One region of the Streptomyces sp. RG80 genome, then DNA from elsewhere that is predicted to be linked to it. Evidence: riboswitches for the same ligand, from Rfam matches in the RefSeq annotation. Region 1 holds a riboswitch; the other holds the start of a gene.
The links. A riboswitch is a leader RNA that binds a small molecule or an ion and turns the genes downstream of it on or off. The one in region 1 is predicted to bind ZMP and ZTP.
Positions count from the first base shown of each region.

Region 1 (6,771 bases):
CCTGGACGCCGGACCGGAGGGGAGCTTCTAGGAGGGGTTCCCTAGAACGGGTAGTGCGCCTGCTGGGTGGCGATGGTCACCCAGCGGGTGTTGGAGAAGGCCTCCAGGCCCCAGCGTCCGCCGAAGCGGCCGTACCCGGAGGCCTTGAACCCGCCGAAGGGGGCCTGCGGTTCGTCGGCCACCGACTGATCGTTGATGTGCACGATGCCGGTGCGGATCCGGCGGGCGACGGCCAGGCCATGCGTGGCGTTCTCGGTGATGATGCCGCAGGTCAGACCGTTCTCGGTGTCGTTGGCGACGGCCACCGCGGTGTCGTCGTCGGAGAACGTCTCGACCACGCAGACCGGTCCGAACGCCTCGGCGTGGTACAACTCGGCGTCCTTCGGCACCTCGGTGAGGACGGTCGCCGGGTGCACCGCGCCGTCGGGCGTCCCGCCGCCGGTGAGGACCTTCGCGCCCTTGGCGACCGCGTCCTCGACCAGCCCGGCCACGCGCTGCGCTGCGGAGGCGGCGACCAGCGGCCCGACCACGGTGTGCGGGTCGTTCGGGTCGCCGGCCTGCAACGAGGCCGTCTTGGCGGTGAACTTCCGGGTGAACTCCTCGGCCAGCGACTCGTGGACGAGTATCCGGTCGCCGGACATGCAGATCTGCCCGGCGTTCATGAAGACGCTGAAGGTGACGGCGTCCACGGCGTAGTCGACGTCCGCGTCGGCCAGCACGATGACGGAGTTCTTGCCGCCCAACTCCAGCACGGCGGGCTTGAGATGGCGGGCCGCGTGCTCGCCGATGATCCGTCCCACGCCGGTGGAGCCGGTGAAGTTCACCGCCCGCACCCGCTCGTCGGCGATGAGCGCCTCGGCGATCTCGGCGGCGTCCTCGCGGGCGTTGGTGACGACGTTGAGCACGCCGTCGGGCAGTCCGGCCTCGCGCAGCACGTCGGCCACGAAGAGCGCGCAGGCGATCGGCGCGTCCTCGCTCGCCTTGACGACGACGGTGTTGCCGGCGGCGAGCGGCGCGGCGACCGCCCGTACGCCGAGGATGACCGGAGCGTTCCACGGCGCGAACGCCGCGACCACGCCGACCGGTTCACGGACCGCGAGGCCGAGCGCGCCCTGCTCCTGTGCGGTGAGGACCTCACCGCGCGGCGCCGTCACGGCGGCGGCCGCCTCCCGCAGCATGTTCGCCGCGAGGTAGACGTTGAAGTGCGCCCAGGGCCGGGTACCGCCGGCCTCGTGGGCCATCAGTTCGGCGACCTGGTCGCCCTTGCCGTCGAGCAGGTCGGCGGCCTTCAGCAGGATCGCGCGACGGGCGAACGGGGCCAGCTCGGCCCACGCGGGGAACGCCGCCTCGGCCGCGTCCACGGCCCGCGTCACGTCCTTCGGCCCCGCGGCCGCGACGGTCGCGTACACCTCGCCCGTGTAGGGGTTGACGTCCTCCGCCGTGCGGCCGGAGTCGGCGGGCACGTCCTTGCCGCCGATGAACAGTTCGCGGGTGATGGGCATGATGCGGACCTCTTTGTTCGCCACGTGAACCATGATTCATTTCTTGTCCGCATGCTCTGTTTACCGGACAACAATGTCAAGGGCCGCCCGGCTGTGCTTGGTTTTCGGCCGGGCGGCCCTCGGGGTGAACGTGACGCGGGTGGATCAGTACTGGATCCCCGGCAGCAGCTGGGTGACGGGGGCGGCCAGGTCGGTGACCTGGCTCAGCTGGTTGAGGTCGTTCAGCCGGTTGAGCTGCGCCAGCTGCGCGGAGGGGCGCGGAAGCTCGCCCTTGTACTCCGCCGGCATGTCCGTGACGGACAGCGAGTCGAGCGTGGCGATCGGGCTCAGCGCGGTCGTGTCGAGGCCGTCCAGCGGAGCCGCGCTCGCCATCGGGGCGGCGAGGCCGGTGACACCGGCGGCGAGGCCGACGACAGCGGCGATACGTCGAGTGGAGATCATGTTTCAGCAACGCCGACGGACCCTCCACGGACACGGGCAGCGGGCTCCGCTCACCCGTCAGGCTCAGTGCCGGTTGCGCTTGCCGAGCCCGGCGGGGCGGAGGAGTCTCTTAGAAGAGGCCCACGCAGCCCACTCCCCTCGGCCGCGGGCCTCGTCGGAGGTCATCATGGGCACCGCTTTCAACACCGAGACCCTGCGCCGCAGCATCGAGGGAAACACGGCGGCGAATCTGCTGTCGCTCTACGCGGACGACGCGGAACTGCGCGTCGTGGACCACAACACACAGCCCAGCAGCCCGAGGGTCCTGCACGGCCGGGACGAGATCGGCGCGCTCCTGGAGGACGTCTACAGCCGCGACATGACGCACAAGCTCGAACGCTGTGTCGTGGACGGCGACAACGCCGCGTTCAGCGAGAGCTGTCTGTACTCGGACGGGGTGCGGGTGCTCTCCGAGTCGATGATCACGCTGCGCGACGGGAAGATCGCCGAGCAGGTCATGATCCAGGCATGGGACGAATAGGGAGGCTGCTGCCGAAGGTCCAGATCACGTCCCGGTTGAGCTGGACCTTCTCGGTGCGGTCGGCACCGGTCCCGACTCCGCGGCCACGACCAGTTTCCGCAACAGGTCGGCCAGCGTCCGTTGCTCTGCTGCGGTCAGTACTGCGAGGAGCGCGACCTCGCCCGCTTCCTCCGACGCCGCGTGCTGTTCGAACGCGGCGTATCCGGCGTCGGTGAGCCGGACCCGTACCCGGCGGCGGTCGGCGCTCTCGTGGGTGCGGCCGATGAGGCCGGCCTCCTCCAGCGGCCCGAGGCGGGCGGAGAGCGCGCCCCGGGTCAGGCCCATCAGGTCGGCGAGGTGCGAGGGGCTCGTGGTGTACGGCGGACCGAGCCGGCGCAGGGTCAGCAGCACTTTGTACTGCCAGTGCGGCAGCCCGTCGGAGTCGAGGGTGTCGCGGCGGGCCTGCGAGGCGTGCCGGGCCAGGATGGCCAGCCGCGCGTAGACGGCCTCCTTGACCGGGTCCATCCAGTCGAGTTCCTTCGACCACACCTCGACGTGCCGGTCGACCGAGTCCTCCATTACCTGCCTCCCGCAATGGTTTTCTTGTGGATAGTTTTTCGCCTGACTACCTTCCCCGGTCATGACGACCACCACGAGCACAACCGTCGATTTCCCCGAACTCCTCGCGGCCGCCCGCGAGTTGTCGCTGGCGGGACGGTGGGACCGGGCGCTGCGCCTGCTGGACGCGACGACCCCGGCCACCTCCGAGGACCACGCACTCCACCGTCTCGCGGCGGCCGAAGCCGCCCTCCAGAGCGACTGGTTCGGCGGTACGGACCTGGCGGCCGAGCGCATCGCGGCCGTGCCCCGGGATTCCGGCTGGGACCTCGGCTTCCTGCGGCTGCGGCACGACTACTTCCGGCTGCTGCGCACCGACGGCACGTTCCGGCCCGGCCCCGCGGGCAAGGACCCCGAAGCCCTCGCGCGGATCCGGCGCGACGCGCTCGACCTGCGCGAAGGCGCCCCCGACAAGGTGCGCCGGGGCTGGGCCGCCATGTATCTCGGGCTGATCGCCGACAACCTCTTCGCCGAACGCACCGCGGCGCCCGCCCACTACGAGGCCGCCCTGCACGCCGGCGAGTCGGGCGGCGACGATCTGCTGGTCCGCGAGGCGCTGCGGCACCTCGGCGACCACGACCACGACGGCGGCGACCACGACAGCGCCCGGGCGCGCTGGCAGCGGGCCACGGCGCTCGGGGCGCGGGCGGGCATGGTCCCCGGCATGCTCACCCAGCTGATGCTGCTGGCGGTGCTCGCGAGGGACACGGGCGACGAGGCGGGGGCTCGGGCGCTGGCGACGGAGATCGCCCGCTGGGCCGGGGCGATCGGCGCAGGCCCCGTGCACGAGCAGGCGGCCGGCTTCCTGGCCGGGGCCGATCCGACGGCGCCTCCCTCGGAGGGTTAGGCTGTCGGCGGGCCGTGACTGGCGCTGAGGTGGAGCACCACCGGGGAGCGGCTCGCAGGATCCCGATGCCGTGCGCCTGGGCGAACCGACTACCAGCCCAGGAGTGGATCATGTCTCAGGCTCGTCTCATGGACGGCACCGCGCTCGCCGCGCGGATCGTGGCGGAGACCGGCAATCGCGCCGCCGACCTCACCGAACGCACCGGCACCACCCCGTGTCTCGCGACCGTACTGGTCGGCGCGGACCCCGCGTCCGTGACGTACGTCCGGATGAAGCAGAACCGCTGCCGCAAGGCCGGCATCGCCTCCCGGCACGTGGAGCTGCCCGCGGCGACGACCACCGAGGAACTGGTGGGCACGCTCAGAGCGCTCTCCGCCGACCCCGCCGTGCACGGCATTCTGCTCCAGCACCCGATGGGCGAACACATCGACGAGCGGGCCGCGTTCGAGGCGATCGCACCGGAGAAGGACGTCGACGGCGTCACCTTCGCCTCGTTCGCGACGATGAGCTTCGGCCTGCCGGGCTTCGTGTCCTGCACGCCCGGCGGCATCATGCGGCTGCTCGACGAGTACGACGTCGACCCGTCCGGCAAGCGGGCGGTGGTCGTCGGCCGCAGCGCGATCCTCGGCAAGCCGGCCGGCATGCTGCTGCTCGCCCGCGACGCCACGGTGACGTACTGCCACTCGCGTACGGCGGACCTGTCCGCGGCCGTCCGTGAGGCGGACATCGTGGTCGCCGCCGTGGGCCGGGCGCGGCTCATCAAGGGCCAGGACATCAAGCCCGGCGCCGTCGTGCTCGACGCCGGGTACAACGAGGGGAACGTCGGTGACGTCGACTTCGACTCCGCGGTGGAGCGGGCCTCGCTGATCACCCCGGTGCCGGGCGGCGTGGGTCCGATGACGATCGCCACACTGCTGGAGCAGACGGTGGACGCCGCCGCCCGGCAGCTCGGAGTCTGAGTCAGCGCGTCCAGGCCCGGTAGTCCATCACGTCACCGGCTTTGACGCCGTACTCGGGATCCGCCTCGGTGAAGGTGGTCTCCAGACCGAGTACGGCGCCGCCGGCCGGGTCCATGATCAGCATCCGGCGGGTGGCCGCCTGCTGGTACACATACGCCTGGCCGCGCCGCCCGAGCCGGTCGGTGACCTGTCCGACGGGCTTCAGCCCTTCGGCGTCGGCCAGCATCTCGGCCACCGTCGCGGACTCACGGGCGCCGAGGGTCCAGGTGTCGAGGAGGACCGCGACGCCGTCGAGAAGCCCGCCGGTGTCCAGCGCGGTGTCGGTGTGCGTGGCCTCCTGGAGGTAGGCGCGCAGCCGGGCGACGTCGTGCGGGGGCGGCGACTGCGGCGGGGCGTCGCTCCAACTCGGCGGATAGGTCCGTGTGGTGCGGTCGTGGCCGTCGTCGACGGTCACCGTGTGGCTGTCGTCGGCGTTCCACCGCACGACACGCTCCTCCGGGAACGTGATCGGCGGCTCGTCCTCGCTCATGCCGAGGCTCCACGACTTCACATGGGTGCCTTTGCGCAGCTCGAGCGAGCTGTCGACCGCTCGGGCCCGCTTCGCCAGGGTCGCCAGGGACACGGGGGTGGAGTCGGCGCGTACGACGAGCGGGCGGGGGGCGGCGGCCGCCGGCGTGGTGGTCTGGTCGGTGAGCAGCAGCGCCGCCACCAGCGCACCGACGACGGCCGTGGCCGCCAGCCCCCAGAGAAGTCGGGGGCGGCGGGATGTCCGTTGCCGCATCAGCCGGCTCAGCCGTCGCTCGGCGTGGTGGTCCAGGGGTCCGTCGCCGAAGTGCGGGCCGTCGGTGGGGACCGGGTTGGCTCGGCGCAGGAGTTCGAGTTCGTCAGCCATGGCCGTTCTCCTTCAGGGCGGCGGCGGTCTTGGGGCCCATGCGGTCGATCTCGGATCTCAGCCGGCGCCGCGCCCGGTGCAGCCGCATCGACGCGGCGCGGGTGCCGCAGCCGAGGGCGACCGCCACCTCCTCGACGCCGAGTTCCTCCCAGGCTGTCAGCCGCAGCACCTCCTGGTCGGCCGGGGAGAGCCGGGCCAGCGCCTCGTGCACCCAGGCCCCGGGGGCCTCCGTGTCGGGGCCCGCCTCGATGTGCCGCCCGTGGGCCGTGTCGTCGTTGCCCAGCCGGTCCACCAGCCGCCGCCGGCGCCCCTGTCCGCGTACCGCGTTGGCCAGGCATTTCCGTGCCACCCCGTACAGCCAGGGCAGCGGGGACTGCGGGAGGTCGGCCCGGCGGCGCCAGGCGACGGTGAACGCCTCCGCCACCACTTCCTCGACCTCGTTCATACGCCCGTCCAGTCGCCGCGCGACATAGCGGCTGACCGCCCAGTAGTGCTCGCGATAGGCAGCGGCGAAGTTGTCGTCGTCGCTCATGTTCCGTTCTTGTCCGGCACCCCGGGGATCGTCACACCCTCTTCCGTGATTCTCGTCGCGCCCCTGAAGTGTGACGTCCCGGGCGGGCGCGGACACAGGCGGGGCATGAGGCACCTCAAGTGGCTGACGACCACGGATCACAAGACGATCGGAACGCTGTATCTGGTCACGTCGTTCACGTTCTTCTGCATCGGTGGTCTGCTGGCGCTGTTCATGCGCGCCGAGCTGGCCCGGCCGGGTCTGCAGATCATGTCGAACGAGCAGTTCAACCAGGCGTTCACGATGCACGGCACGATCATGCTGCTGATGTTCGCGACGCCGCTGTTCGCCGGCTTCGCGAACTGGATCATGCCGCTCCAGATCGGCGCGCCGGACGTGGCCTTCCCGCGGCTGAACATGTTCGCCTACTGGCTGTACCTGTTCGGCTCGCTCATCGCGGTCGGTGGCTTCCTCACCCCGCAGGGCGCCGCCGACTTCGGCT
Region 1 covers NZ_JBEAAJ010000006.1:264-7,034, reverse strand. The annotation lists gene ABKA17_RS20845 (type III PLP-dependent enzyme) at 1-31, shown strand, start outside; gene ABKA17_RS20840 (aldehyde dehydrogenase family protein) at 42-1,502, opposite strand; gene ABKA17_RS20835 (hypothetical protein) at 1,647-1,943, opposite strand; gene ABKA17_RS20830 (nuclear transport factor 2 family protein) at 2,110-2,463, shown strand; gene ABKA17_RS20825 (MarR family winged helix-turn-helix transcriptional regulator) at 2,488-3,021, opposite strand; gene ABKA17_RS20820 (hypothetical protein) at 3,083-3,907, shown strand; ZMP/ZTP riboswitch at 3,912-3,996, shown strand; gene ABKA17_RS20815 (bifunctional 5,10-methylenetetrahydrofolate dehydrogenase/5,10-methenyltetrahydrofolate cyclohydrolase) at 4,018-4,866, shown strand; gene ABKA17_RS20810 (CU044_5270 family protein) at 4,868-5,758, opposite strand; gene ABKA17_RS20805 (RNA polymerase sigma factor) at 5,751-6,290, opposite strand; partial or broken gene ABKA17_RS20800 (cytochrome c oxidase subunit I) at 6,396-6,771, shown strand, end outside.

Region 2 (6,771 bases), on a different contig from region 1:
GTCGGCGCCCTCCAGGGGCTGGACCCGGACCGGGTCGTCTACCTCGGCACGGCCAGCAAGTCCCTGGCCCCCGGCCTCCGTCTGGCCTGGATGGTCCTCCCGCAGGACCTGGCCGAGGCCGCCGCCGAGGCGAAGGGCAAGGTCGACACCTGCGGGGTGCTGGACCAGCTGACCCTGGCGGAGTTCATCGCCTCCGGCGCCTACGACCGCCACGTCCGCGCCTCCCGCCTGCGCTACCGGCGCCGCCGGGACGCCCTCGTCACGGCGCTGGCCGCGCACGCCCCCGACGTCCATGTCACCGGCATCGCCGCCGGCCTCCACGCCGTCCTCCGCCTCCCACCCGGCACCGAACAGTCCGTGGTCCAGTCCGCCGCGTGGCAGGGCGTCGCCCTCCACGGCCTCTCCTACTTCCGCCACCCGCAGGCAGTGGCAGAACACCTGGACGCATTGGTGGTGGGCTACGGAGCTCCGTCGGACCGAGGCTGGGCGGGTGCACTGGAGGCACTGTGCAGGGCCATGCCCTAGCTGTCGGCCGGGCGGCGGTGCGAGGGGCGGCCGTTCGGCGGCTGCTTGGCGGCGGAGGGCGGGCTGGGTGGAGCGCTAGGGGGAGTGGCTGATCGTGGGCTGGGGCTGGGGCTGGGGCTGGGGCTGAAGGCCTGGGCTACGGCTGAGGCGGGGGCGGTGAGGCGGGCCAGTACAGCCGGCGCCCGCAGTGCGCGGGACGGTGTCGACGGGAGACGGGAGACGGGAGACGGCAGACAGGAGACGGGAGACGGGAGACGGGTGACGGGCGACAGCGGGTGCGGGACCCGGTGACCGTGGCCGCGCCGCACGGTCACGCGCCGACCGACTCCTCCGCCGGTGCCTCCCCGAACCGGGCCAATCCCAGCGCCCCCGCCACCGCCACCAAGAACCCCAGCACCGCCAGCCACCCCAGCCCCTCCCGCGTGCGGTCCCCCAGCCACACCACCCCCACCAGGGCGGGCCCGACCGTCTCCCCGATCACCATCGCGGCGGTCGCCACCGTCACCGACCCCCGCTGCACGGCCGAGGTCAGACACAGGAACGCGGCGGTCCCACCGAGCAGCAGCGCGTACGCCGCCGGATTCGTGAGCAGCTCCGACGGCGCGAGCGAGTCGATCAGCCGCACCGCGACCTCGACCACCCCGAACCCGAACCCGGCCCCCAGCCCGAGCAGCGGCCCCCGCCAACGCCCCGGCAGGCGTCCACCGCAGAGCCCGAGCAGCAGCACCCCCACGGCCACGGCGAGCATCACGTACCCCAACGCGTCCGGCCCGCCCAGATCCCCCTCCGTCCCGGACGCGACCCCCAGCATCGCGAGCCCGGCACACACCACGCCCACCGCGCCCCACTCCGGCCCGCTCAACCGCACCCGCAGCAGCCGCGCCGCGACCACCGCGGTCACCGCCAGGCTCGACGCCAACGCCGCCCCGACCGCATAGATCGGCACCGACCGCAGCGCCGCGATCTGCAACAGGAACCCCAGTCCGTCCAGCCCCAGCCCCGCCAGATACCGCCATTGCCGCACCGCCCGCAGCAGCAGCGCCGCCTCCCCGCCGCCCCCGGTGGCCGCCGCCCGCGTGGCAACCGCCTGCCACACCGTCGCCGTACCGAAACAGACCGCCGCGCCAAGCGCGCACACCATCCCAAAGAGCACAAAGTGACTGTAGGGGAGGGGAAGTGACGGGCGGGGCGCCTGCGGGCCGCTTATTACCGATCTCTAGGCTGACCGCCGGACAACCGAGAGACGAACACCGAGAGACGGACAACGGGGAGAGAAGGAAATGGCGGAGACACGGCGCCGGTTGCGCTCGAGCACGGTCGTGCTCGGCGGCATGGGAGTCGTCGCGGCGGCACTCACCTCCTGCGGCTCGGAACCCGACCGCCGCTGCGTCGACCGCGACAGCTACACCTACGAGGGCTACAAGATCGTCGCCGACAAGAACTGCAACTCCGGCAGCTCCGGCTCCTCCTCGTACGGCAAGAGCGGCAAGAAGAAGACCGGCACCGCCGACGCCGCCTGGTACTACGACGGTGACGTCAGCGGCAGCCACGCCGACTACGGCACCTTCAGCAAGAGCGAGGCGGTGGACCGCGGCGGGTTCGGCTGCTCCAGCGGCAGTGGCGGCGGCTGACCGGACCCAGGACGACGAGCAGACGGCAACCATGGAACGCCGCACCACCGAACCCCGCCCCGGCTGGCAGCAGACCGTCGAGGAACAGGGGCTCATCTACCCCCTCACCCGCTACCCCGACGACTCGCTGCGCCCCTACTGGGACGAGAGCGCCTACTACGTCTTCTCCCTCGACGAGGTAGAGGCGCTGGAGGAGGTCGTCGAGGAGCTCCACCGCATGTGCCTGCGGGCGGCGGACCACATCGTCACCGCCGGCCGCTTCGCCGACCTCGGCATCACCGACCCGCGGGTCGCCGACGCGGTCGCCGAGGCCTGGCGCCGCCGAGCCGAACTCCCCTCCCTCTACGGCCGCTTCGACCTCCGCTACGACGGCACCGGCCCGGCCAAGCTCCTGGAGTACAACGCCGACACCCCCACCTCCCTCGTCGAGGCCGCCTCGCCCCAGTGGTTCTGGATGGAGGAGCGCTTCCCCGGCGCCGACCAGTGGAACTCCCTCCACGAGCGCCTGATCGCCGCCTGGCAGAAGCAGGCCGCGCTGCTCCCGCCCGGCAGCCCCCTGTACTTCGCGTACTCGTCGGCCGACGAGCTCGGCGAGGACCTGATGACGGTCGCCTACCTCCAGGAGACCGCCGAGCAGGCCGGCCTCGACACCGCCTGGATCTCCATGGAGGAGATCGGCTGGGACCGGCTGTCCGGCCGGTTCGTCGACCAGCGGCTCCGCTTCATCCGCAGCTGCTTCAAGCTCTACCCCTGGGAGTGGCTGACCACCGACCGCTTCGCCGACCACGTCCTGGACACCCTCGACAACGGCGGCGGCACCGGCAGCACCCTGTGGATCGAACCCGCCTGGAAGATGCTGCTGAGCAACAAGGCGCTCCTGGCGATCCTCTGGGAGCTGTACCCGGGCCACCCCAACCTCCTGCCCGCCTACCTTGACGGGCCAAGGGAGTTGGCCGAATCGAAGGGGTACGTCGCCAAGCCGCTGCTGGGCCGTGAAGGCGCCGGCGTGACGATCCACGATCCGGGCACCCCCGCACCCGCTCCACGCGAAGAACCCTGCTGCTACCAGGAGTTGGCGCCCCTGCCCGACTTCGACGGCAACCGTGTCGTCCTCGGCGCCTGGGTCGTCGAGGACGAGTCCGCGGGGCTCGGCATCCGGGAGTCGTCCGGTCCGGTGACTGACGAATACGCGCGCTTCCTGCCCCACGTGATCCTCTGACACGCCACAATGACCGGCCCGTGACGAACGGAACGGAGAGGGGCGATCGGTGAGCGATACGGCCACGGTGGAGAACGGGTACATCTTCGACCCGTCCTGGGAGCGCGAACACAGCCGGCTCAGTGCGCTGGAGGAGATCTACGACGGCCAGAGCCGCCACCGGCTGACCGAGTCAGGGGTCACCGAGGGCTGGCGCTGTCTGGAGGTGGGCTGCGGCGCCGGCAGCATCGCCCGCTGGCTGGCCCGCCAGGTCGGCGCCGCGGGGCGGGTCCTCGCCGTCGACCTCGACACCCGCTTCGCCGGCGCCCACACGCTGTCCAACCTGGAGGTGCGCCGACACGACATCCTCGCCGAGCCGCTCCCCGACGCCCCCTTCGACCTCGTGCACGCGCGGGCCGTGGTGGAACACCTCGCCGACCGCGACGAGGCCCTTCGGCGCATGGCCGCCGCGACCCGACCCGGCGGGTGGGTGGTCGTGGAGGACTTCGACATCGACGGGCCGATGTACCCGGCCGCCGCCCGCTACTACCCGCCCGAGTACCTGGAGGTCGCCGAGCGCCTCGGCCGCGCACTCCGGGCCGCCTTCGGCGCCGCGGGAGTGGACCCCGGCACCGGCCGCCGCCTGCCGCAGGCACTGACGGACGCGGGCCTCACCGACGTCGGCGCGGAGGTCTACGCCCCGGTGCTGACCGGCGGCAGCGCGGCCTTCTTCCCCCTCACCCTGCGCTCACTGCGGCCACGACTGCTGGAGACGGGCGAGGTGAGCGACGCGGACATCGAGGACGTGATCACCATGACCAAGAGCCGGGGGACCACCTACATCCCCAACTTCATGGTCGTCGCCTGGGGCCGCAAGCCGTCCTGAAAGCGGGCCGCCCTGAAGGCGAGCCGTCCTATAGCCGAGCCGCCCTGAAGCCGAGCCGCCCGGCCCCCGCGAGCCCCGGAACAGGGCGGCTCCTCGCTCGCATGGTGGACGTAGGACCGCCGCCGTCCGGCGCGCCCGGTAGGCTGCCTGACAGGCCGTGACTGGCGCGCTGGGATGGGACGGACCATCGGGGAGCGGCCTGTGAGTGATCAAGTGCCGTGCGCCTGGGCCGAACCGTGAATCGTGACCGCAACCCGCCACGCCATCCGGAGGCCGCACATGTCGGAGCAGCAGCCCCTCTCCACCGAGTCCACCGCCTTCCGCGCCGCCCTCGATGTGATCCGCGCCGTCGAGCCGCGCGTCGCCGACGCCATCGGCCAGGAGGTCCACGATCAGCGCGAGATGCTCAAGCTGATCGCCTCCGAGAACTACGCCTCCCCGGCCACCCTCCTCGCGATGGGCAACTGGTTCAGCGACAAGTACGCCGAGGGCACCATCGGCCGGCGCTTCTACGCCGGCTGTCGCAACGTCGACACCGTCGAGTCCCTCGCCGCCGAGCACGCCAGGGAACTCTTCGGCGCCCGCCACGCCTACGTCCAGCCGCACTCCGGCATCGACGCCAACCTGGTCGCCTTCTGGTCCGTCCTCGCCGACCGCGTCGAGGTCCCCTTCCTGGAGAAGACCGGCGTCCGCCAGGTCAACGACCTCACCGACGCCGACTGGGCCGAGCTCCGCCAGGCCTTCGGCAACCAGCGCATGCTCGGCATGTCGCTGGACGCCGGCGGTCACCTCACCCACGGCTTCCGCCCGAACATCTCCGGCAAGATGTTCGACCAGCGCTCCTACGGCACCGACCCGGCGACCGGGCTGATCGACTACGAGGCGCTGCGGGTGTCCGCCCGTGAGTTCAAGCCGCTCATCATCGTCGCCGGCTACTCCGCCTACCCCCGTCTGGTGAACTTCCGCATCATGCGCGAGATCGCCGACGAGGTCGGCGCGACCCTGATGGTGGACATGGCGCACTTCGCCGGCCTGGTCGCGGGCAAGGTGCTGACCGGTGACTTCGACCCGGTCCCGCACGCCCAGATCGTCACCACCACCACCCACAAGTCGCTGCGCGGCCCGCGCGGTGGCATGGTCCTGTGCGACGACTCCCTCAAGGACCAGGTCGACCGCGGCTGCCCGATGGTCCTCGGCGGCCCGCTCCCGCACGTCATGGCCGCCAAGGCCGTCGCCCTCGCCGAGGCCCGGCAGCCCGCCTTCCAGGACTACGCGCAGCGGATCGTCGACAACTCCCGCGCCCTCGCCGAGGGCCTGATGCGCCGCGGCGCGACCCTGGTGACCGGCGGCACCGACAACCACCTCAACCTGATCGACGTCGCCACCTCCTACGGCCTCACCGGCCGCCAGGCCGAGGCCGCCCTCCTCGACTCCGGCATCGTCACCAACCGCAACGCGATCCCGGCCGACCCGAACGGCGCCTGGTACACCTCCGGCATCCGCATCGGCACCCCCGCCCTCACCACGCGTGGTCTGGGGACCGCCGAGATGGACGAGGTCGCCGGCCTCATCGACCGCGTTCTGACCACCACCGAGCAGGGCACCACCAAGTCGGGAGCGCCCTCCAAGGCGTCGCACGTCCTCGACCCCAAGGTCGCCGACGAGATCTCGCACCGCGCCACCGACCTCGTCGCGGGCTTCCCGCTGTACCCGGAGATCGACCTGGGCTGATCAACGCCCTCTTGAGTTGTCAAAGACCGGCGACTCTCACAGGTCGATGAGTTCCTGACGTGGTTCCTCCCGCGGCGGTCCGGCTCCCCGCCGGTCCGCCGCGCGGCGTGTCAGCAGGGTCCCGCCCGCGCCACCGCCCCACCGACGGGGCCCAGGGCGACCCCGGCGACCAGCCCTGCCGCGGCCGCCCGGAAGCAGGCCCTCATATGTCCCTCAGTTCCTGCCGGGGCCCCGGCTCCCGTGTCCGCCACCGCCGCAGCGCCGGTACCGCCTCCGGCAGCCGGAGGGCGAAGGGGCGCAGCATCAGCGTCAGCACCGCCCCCGCCGCGAGGCCCGGCAGCGCCCACCACCAGTCGGTGTCGCCGCCCGACCCCGGCCCCGACCGCTGGGCCGACGCTGCTGCGGATGCCGACTCGGTGGTCTCCGGCGCCGCCCCCTCCGTGCCGGATGTGTCCCAGGGCGGCGGGTACTCCACCGCGGAATCGCCGGCGGAGGTCTCGCCCATCACATCCAGGTCCTCGAGGAGGCCACGGAGCACGGCGGGCTGGTCCGCCCGGTGCCAGGTGCCGTTCCCCGGCGCGTCCAGGCTCGCCGCCGTGTGTATCCAGACCGCCTCGGAGTCCACCGCCGGATAGACCCGGTCCACCCGCCAGGGCGTCACGTCGTGCACCAGCCACGTGACGTTGATCTGCGGACCGGCCACCAGATCGGCCTCGGGCGGTTTGGCCGCCGTGCCTTTGCCCGGTTGGCCGAGGAGCCGCTCCAACACGCCGTACTGCCGGTCGGAGTGGTACAGCGAC
Region 2 covers NZ_JBEAAJ010000001.1:237,178-243,948, forward strand. The annotation lists gene pdxR (MocR-like pyridoxine biosynthesis transcription factor PdxR) at 1-525, shown strand, start outside; gene ABKA17_RS01130 (hypothetical protein) at 836-1,666, opposite strand; gene ABKA17_RS01135 (hypothetical protein) at 1,806-2,156, shown strand; gene ABKA17_RS01140 (glutathionylspermidine synthase family protein) at 2,188-3,375, shown strand; gene ABKA17_RS01145 (methyltransferase domain-containing protein) at 3,425-4,240, shown strand; ZMP/ZTP riboswitch at 4,388-4,477, shown strand; gene ABKA17_RS01150 (glycine hydroxymethyltransferase) at 4,520-5,971, shown strand; gene ABKA17_RS01155 (hypothetical protein) at 6,174-6,771, opposite strand, start outside.
Region 2: linked by a shared signal. The riboswitch ahead of ABKA17_RS01150 (glycine hydroxymethyltransferase) and the one ahead of ABKA17_RS20815 (bifunctional 5,10-methylenetetrahydrofolate dehydrogenase/5,10-methenyltetrahydrofolate cyclohydrolase) in region 1 are both predicted to bind ZMP and ZTP.